2 regions of the Vreelandella mediterranea genome follow, and region 1 is predicted to be linked to the other one. Evidence: predicted binding sites of a transcription regulator. Region 1 holds the regulator's gene; the other holds the start of a gene.
The links. Region 1 encodes LexA, which represses DNA repair genes until DNA is damaged. Its sites were predicted from a motif close to TACTGTNTANNTANACAGTA; they were not measured.
Positions count from the first base shown of each region.

Region 2: dinB (DNA polymerase IV) is a predicted target of LexA. The motif match lies at 1,210-1,229, and genes of this name have one in related genera.

Region 1 is NZ_OZ310198.1:1,510,163-1,513,650, reverse strand. It holds gene ACWFVE_RS07160 (L,D-transpeptidase family protein) at 1-382, opposite strand, end outside; gene ACWFVE_RS07155 (TetR/AcrR family transcriptional regulator) at 360-1,037, opposite strand; gene lexA (transcriptional repressor LexA) at 1,257-1,931, shown strand; gene purU (formyltetrahydrofolate deformylase) at 1,996-2,850, opposite strand; gene ACWFVE_RS07140 (ribonuclease J) at 3,117-3,488, shown strand, end outside.
Region 2 is NZ_OZ310198.1:2,828,506-2,831,993, forward strand. It holds gene dinB (DNA polymerase IV) at 107-1,153, opposite strand; gene ACWFVE_RS12930 (protein adenylyltransferase SelO) at 1,275-2,735, opposite strand; gene ACWFVE_RS12935 (DNA-3-methyladenine glycosylase) at 2,806-3,426, shown strand; gene ACWFVE_RS12940 (NAD-dependent protein deacetylase) at 3,413-3,488, opposite strand, start outside.

The DNA.
Region 1 (3,488 bases):
TATAGCGGCGCTGGGAGTCGGTCTGGCCTGCGCGGTTAACGCCGCGCTCGAGCCCGCAAAGCCAGAGAATTCGCGTCAGAATCCAGTCGCGGTGCGGATTTTGCGCGCCCAGCTCCGGGGTAAAGACTTCCCCGGTGAAGCGCCGCCCGCGAAACACCGCGTTTTCCGGCAGGCCTTCGCCAATGGCGGCGCGCACGTAGTGCCAGCCTTGGGGCGTCTGACCACTGCCCTCGTTTTGCCCTACGCCGTTTTCACCGGTCGAGACAGCGCACTCGTGTACCACCGCCTGGCCCTGCCAGCAGCGCAGGCGCTGGGTGGCGAGGTCGACCTCGAGCCAAGGGCCATCGGCGGGTGGGAGATCAGCCAGATTGGGCGTCGGCATACGCAGACTCCTCCAAAGCGGGGGGAAGCGGCGCGTTCATGGCGGAAACCACCACCGGGCGTAGCCGCCGGACAAGATCGCGCACCGAGACCTGCTCGTTGTACTCCTTGGCGGCAATATCGCGCAATGCATCGAGCCCGGAAAGCGTGAAGATCACCGTGCCCAGCATGAAGTGAAGCCGCCAGAAGCGTTCCGCGTCGGGAAGCTCCGGCGTTGCCCGACGAACGAGCTCGACGAAACGGGTGAACACATCGCCGTACTGCTGCTGAATATAGCGGCGCAGGTGCCCTTGGGCCTGGCTATAGGCCAGACCCAAAAGACGCATGAAAACCTTCAGGCTATTACGCTCGGCGGGCACCGTCAGCACCGTGGTCGCCATGGCCTCGAGCAGCACTTCGAGGGGAATGTCATCCTCGCCGTAGCGCTCGTGGAGTGCGTCCAGCGCTTCGTGAAAGCGCTGGCTGAAAGGATCGAGATAGCGCGCGAATACGGCCTGGATCAGCGCTTTCTTGGAACCGAAGTGGTAGTTCACGGCGGCCAGATTCACCCGTGCCTTGCTGGTGATATTACGAAGCGAGGTCTCGGCAAAGCCGCGTTCAGCGAACAGCACCTCCGCAGTATCCAGGATACGCGTGACCGTATCAGATTGCGCCATGGCGCCCTCCAGAAAAACGAGTGTTTAAAACATCGCAAAATAGTAGGCCATTAACGCGCCAGTCTCAATCGCAAGAAAAGGTGAACTCCCCTCCTCGATGCCCGAACGGCTTTATAATCCGTGGCTTGAGTCATATACTGGACAGAGGAACATACTGTATACTTAAACACATATATAGCGAGTCACCTTTTTAGTTACCCTTTTACGCTGGAGTCAGACATGTCCCGTCCTCTTACAGTACGTCAACAGCACGTTTTTGACTTTATCGTTAAAACCATGAATGAGCTCGGCTACCCGCCTACCCGGGCCGAGATCGCTAAAGCGCTGGGCTTTCGCTCACCCAACGCGGCGGAAGAGCACCTTCGTGCCCTCGAGCGCAAAGGCGCGATTCGTATCATTCGCCACACCTCCCGGGGTATTCGCCTGCCCAATCAGGAAGGCACCGAAACCACCGAGCCGGCGCCCGCCGCCAACGAAAGCAGCGAAACGCCGGCAAACGGCTTGCCCATCATTGGCGAAGTCGCTGCGGGCAACCCGATTCTGGCCGCCGAGCACATCGACCGCTACTGCCCGCTTCCGGCGGACTACTTCACGCCCAAGGCGGACTACCTGCTGCGCGTGCGCGGGCTTTCGATGAAAGATATCGGTATTCTGGAAGGCGACCTGCTCGCCGTGCACCGCACCGAGCGGGTACGCGACGGGCAGATCGTGGTGGCACGCCTTGAAGACGAAGTCACCGTCAAGCGCTTCAAGCGCGACGGGCACCAGGTAACACTGCTGGCTGAAAACAGCGACTTCGACCCGATCGAAATAGACCTGCGCACCCAGCAGCTCGATATCGAAGGCGTAGGCGTAGGCGTGATTCGCGGCGGCAGTGGCCAAGCGCTCGGCTAAGCCACTCGCCTGTTTGAACGTCGTATAAAAAGCGGGGGGCACTCATCAGTGCCCCCCCGCTTTTTTAGTTAAAGACGACGGTCTTGTTGCCGTCGATCAGCACGCGGTCTTCCAGGTGCCAGCGGATTCCCCTCGCCAGCACCGATTTTTCCACGTCGCGGCCAAAGCGCACCAGATCCGTCGGGGTATGGCAGTGGCTAACCCGATGAATGTCCTGCTCGATGATCGGGCCGGCATCCAGTTCCTCGGTCACGTAGTGGCAGGTCGCACCGATCAGCTTAACGCCCCGCGCGTAAGCCTGGTGGTAAGGCTTGGCACCGGCAAACGAGGGCAAAAAGCTGTGATGGATGTTGATGACTTGGCCCGCGTAGCGGCTACAAAGCGCCGGCGGCAGAATCTGCATGTAGCGCGCCAGCACGATGCAGTCCGCCTCGAGCGCCTCGATTTGCGCCTGTACCGCATCGAACGAGGCCTGCTTGTCGCCTGGGTCGACCGCAATGTGAAAGTAGGGAATCTGGTACCACTCACTCAGCGCGCGCATATCCGGGTGATTGGAGATGATCCCCACGATGTTGCAGTCGAGCTCACCCGCCTGCCAGCGGTAAAGCAGGTCGACCAGGCAGTGGGACTCTTTTGAGACCATGATCACCACGTTGCGCCGCTTTTGCGTATCAACCAGCGCCCACTGCATGTCGAAGGCACTGGCGATCGGCGAGAACGCCTCCTCGAGCGCCTCGGCGGTCATACCGATGGAATCGGCAAGGATCTCGTAACGCATGAAAAACCGGCCCGTTTGCAGATCCGAATGCTGGCTTGCCTCGGTGATGGAGCCGCCGTGCTGGGCGATGAAGCTGGAGACACGCGCCACAATGCCCACTTGGTCCGGGCAGGAAACCACTAAACGGTAGTAATGCGACATAAATTCACTCAATATAAACACGATTTTAAAAATGCCAGGCCTTGTCCGCCATGAAGGGGGTCGTGGCGCTGAGCAAGGGCGCTAGTGTAGCGCAAGCGGGCCTGGCTGGCATCGCCATGATTGTTAGCCGCCCCCGCCTTACCGTATAGTTAAAGCCTTACTTTTCAGGCTGTTCATAATCAATGGATCCATCTCGCGTTCAACTTCGTCCCCGCCGCCGTCCACCCTTGCGCATACTGCCGCTTGGCGGCTGTGGTGAAATAGGAATGAACCTGACGCTTTATGGTTATGACGGCCACTGGATCGCCATTGATTGCGGCATGATGATTCGCCAGGATCTGCCCAGCGCCCCGCTTCAGGTACCCAATACCCAGACCCTGGCCGAGCTCGACATCATCCCCCAAGCGCTTTACATCACCCACGGCCACGAAGACCATATCGGCGCGGTCGCCTGGCTTTGGCCGAAGTGGCAGTGCCCGATTTACGCCACCCCCTTGGCCGCCGGCCTGCTACGCCACAAGTTTGCCGAGCACAGTTTGAGCAGCGCCGCCATTCACGTGATCGAACCCAATGAGGCGCTGGAGCAGGGCCCGTTCACGCTTCGCTATCTGTTGATGACGCACTCGATTCCCGAAAGC
Region 2 (3,488 bases), 1.3 Mb from region 1:
AGTACGGTCCGGCGATCCGGGGCGCAGCAGCCATTAGGCCGCTATCGGTCATACAGCTGTTTTAATCAAAGCCTGAACCGGCGTCAAGGCCAAGCCCTTGGGGCCCTTAAAACAGCGAAAGCTGGGTGTCCGGGGCGCCGTCGGCCAAACGGTAGCCCACCCCCAGCAGGCGAACCGGGCGCGCCCCGCGGGCCCAGCCAACGTTCAAAAGCGATTCGAACTGCGCCATGTTCGGCGCGGGGTCGGCGTGCTCGACCGTGGTTTGGGTAAAGTCGTTGAACTTCACCTTGACTATTAGCCCCTTCACCGCCGGGGGCGGGTCCAGTCTTGCGTAGCGCCGCTCCAAATCGCTCAAAAGCTCGGGAAGCTCGCCCCGGCAGGCCTCGAGCGTGGGCAAATCCTGGGAGTAGGTTTGTTCGGTGCTGATCGACTTGCGCTCGCGGTGGGTCTTGACCGGGCGCTCGTCATGGCCGCGGCTTAGATCAAACAAACGTTTACCAAAGCGCCCGAAGTGCTCGATCAGCTCGGTGAGCGCTCGGGTGCGCAGGTCCGCGCAGGTGTGGATATCGAGGCTGGCCATTTTTTCCGCCGTGCGCGGGCCGACGCCGTGAATCTTTTTGACCGGCAACGCCTCGACGAAGCGCTCGACGTCGTCGGGCGGAATCACGCACAGGCCATCGGGCTTGTTCCAGTCGCTGGCGATCTTGGCCAGAAACTTGTTGGGGGCAACGCCGGCGGAGACGGTAATGCCCACCTCCCGGCGCACTTTCTCGCGAATGGCCTGGGCCATCAGCGTGGCGCTGCCTTTGAACTGGGTCACCTGGGAGACGTCCAGAAACGCCTCGTCCAGTGACAGCGGTTCGATCAGCTCGGTCATCTCGCGGTAGATGGCAAACACCTGGCGAGCCACGTCCTTGTACTTGGCCATGTCGCCACGAATGATGGTGAGGTGCGGGCAGCGTTTGAGCGCCTGGCCCATGGGCATGGCGGAGTGGATGCCGTATTCCCGCGCGGGGTAGTTGCACGTGGCAACCACGCCGCGCTGCTCCACGGAACCGCCAATGGCGATAGGAATATCCGCAAGCGCCGGGTTATCGCGCATTTCGACCGCTGCGTAGAAGCAGTCGCAGTCACAGTGAATAATCTTGCGCACGGGCCCCTGCTTACCTCCGTGTCGAAAAGCAGCGCCACGTGAAAAGCCACCGCCTTAACTGTAAAAAATCACAGTATAGCATAGCCATGACGCGCTCCCGCCATACCATGGCGTGTAGCGGCTAGGTACCGCAGAAGGTGCGCAGTACCTGTTCGCTGCTGGTGGCCGGCGCGGCCAGCCGGCGCGCGCTGGACGACTCATCGAACGGGTGGGTTACCGCCGCCAGCAGTGTATGAAACGGCGCAAAATCCCCCTGAAGGGCGGCGTCGATGACCTCTTTCACGCGGTGGTTACGGGGAATGACCACCGGGTTGGCACGGCGCATGGTGTGCTGACGCGTGGCGTGCTCGGCCAGTTCGCTGCCCCGCCATGTCTCGAGCCATACGTCTAACGCTTTGGGCGTTTGGGAGAGCGCCAACAGCGCCTCACGGCTGGCGTCGTCGAAGTCGATGGCGTAATGGGTCAGCGCATCGAAGGTGGCGGTCATATCCATGCGCCCTTGCTGCATCAGCGTTTCGAGCTCGTCCATCAGGGTGTCGGCGAGCTCCGGCGCATCCTCTTCGAGCCCCAGCTTGGCAATGCGCAACTGCCGCCGGACATGATCGAAGTGCGTGTCGAAACCGCGAATCACCTCTACCGCGCGCTCGACACCCTCTTCGCCCTGCACGTTCATCAAGGGCAGCAAGGTTTCGGCAAAGCGCGCCAGGTTCCACTGGGCCGCCGCGGGCTGGTTACTAAACGCGTAGCGCCCGCCTTCGTCGATCGAGCTGTACACCTTGCTCGGGTCGAACTGCTCCATGAAGGCGCAGGGGCCGTAGTCGATGGTCTCGCCACTGATACTGGTGTTGTCGGTATTCATCACGCCGTGGATAAACCCGACGCTCATCCAGCGGGCGACGAGCTCGGCCTGACGGCGGGTCACGCACTCGAGCAGCGCCAGGTAAGGGTCGTCTTCGGTCATGACCTCGGGGTAGTGGCGCTTGATGACGTAGTCCGCCAGCGCTTTTAAAGTGGCCTGGTCCTGACGCGCGGCAAACTGGAAGGTGCCCACGCGAACGTGGCTCGAGGCGACCCGAGTGAACACCGCGCCGGGCTCGGGCATTTGGCGCACTACGCGCTCGCCTGCGGCCACCGCCGCCAGTGCCCGGGTGGTGGGCACGCCGATAGCGGCCATGAACTCGCTGACCAGGTATTCGCGCAGCACCGGCCCAAGTGGCGAGCGACCGTCGCCGCCGCGGGAGAACGGCGTTCGCCCGCTGCCCTTGAGCTGGACATCCCAGCGTTTGCCCTCGCTATCCACCACCTCGCCCAACAGCAGCGCGCGGCCATCGCCCAGCTGAGGCACGAAGTTGCCAAACTGATGCCCGGCGTAGCCAAGCGCGACGGGGCTTGCGCCGTCAGGGATAGCGTTGCCGCTAAACCACTGCGCAAGCGTGGCGTCATCCGGCACGGCGCGGGCGCCAAGCGTTGCGGCGAGCGCCTCATTAAAGGCGATCAAGCTGGGCGATGCCACGCCCGAAGGCTCGCAGGCACGCCACAGTGGCTCGGGAAGCGTTTGGTACTCGTGATCGAAGTTCAGCACTAAGGCCTCCACTTTCAATAGTCGGGCTGGGGTAATACCCTAGCACCTGACTCAAGTTTATGGCGATATCATGGGTTTTCCTAATATTTCCGAATCCTCGCTCAATACTCCCCTGCCCCGGCCGTTTTATAACCGCGATACCCTGCTGGTCGCACGCGAGCTTCTGGGCTGCCAGTTGGTGCGCCGGGTGGGCGATGAGCTGGTCGCCGCCACCATCGTGGAAACCGAAGCGTACCGGGGTGCTGCGGACTCCGCCTGCCACGCCCACCGGTGCAAAACGCCGCGCACCGAGGCGATGTTCGGCCCGCCCGGCCACGCCTACGTGTACCTGGTGTACGGCATGCACTGGCTTTTGAATATCGTCACCCAGCCCGAAGGCAACCCCTGCGCGGTGCTGGTGCGTGCGGTCGAGCCTGCCGTCAACGAAGAGGCCATGCGCTACTACCGCCCCATGCAGGGCAAGGCGCTCTGCAACGGCCCGGGCAAGCTCACCCGGGCACTGCAAATCGACAAATCGCTTTACGGTGAAGACATGACCCGGCCGGAACAGCTTTGGGTCGCCCGGGGTGAGGCCGTTGAGCGTATTTCGAGCGGACCGCGTGTGGGTATCGACTACGCCGCCCCGGCGGATCGCGACGCGCCCTGGCGGCTTTGGGTGGCGGATAACCCCTGGGTCTCTAAAGCGCGTTAGTGCCCGCTTGCTCCAGGCAGGTCAACGCGTGAGCCAGTACCGGGGTGAGCGGCGCGCGCCAC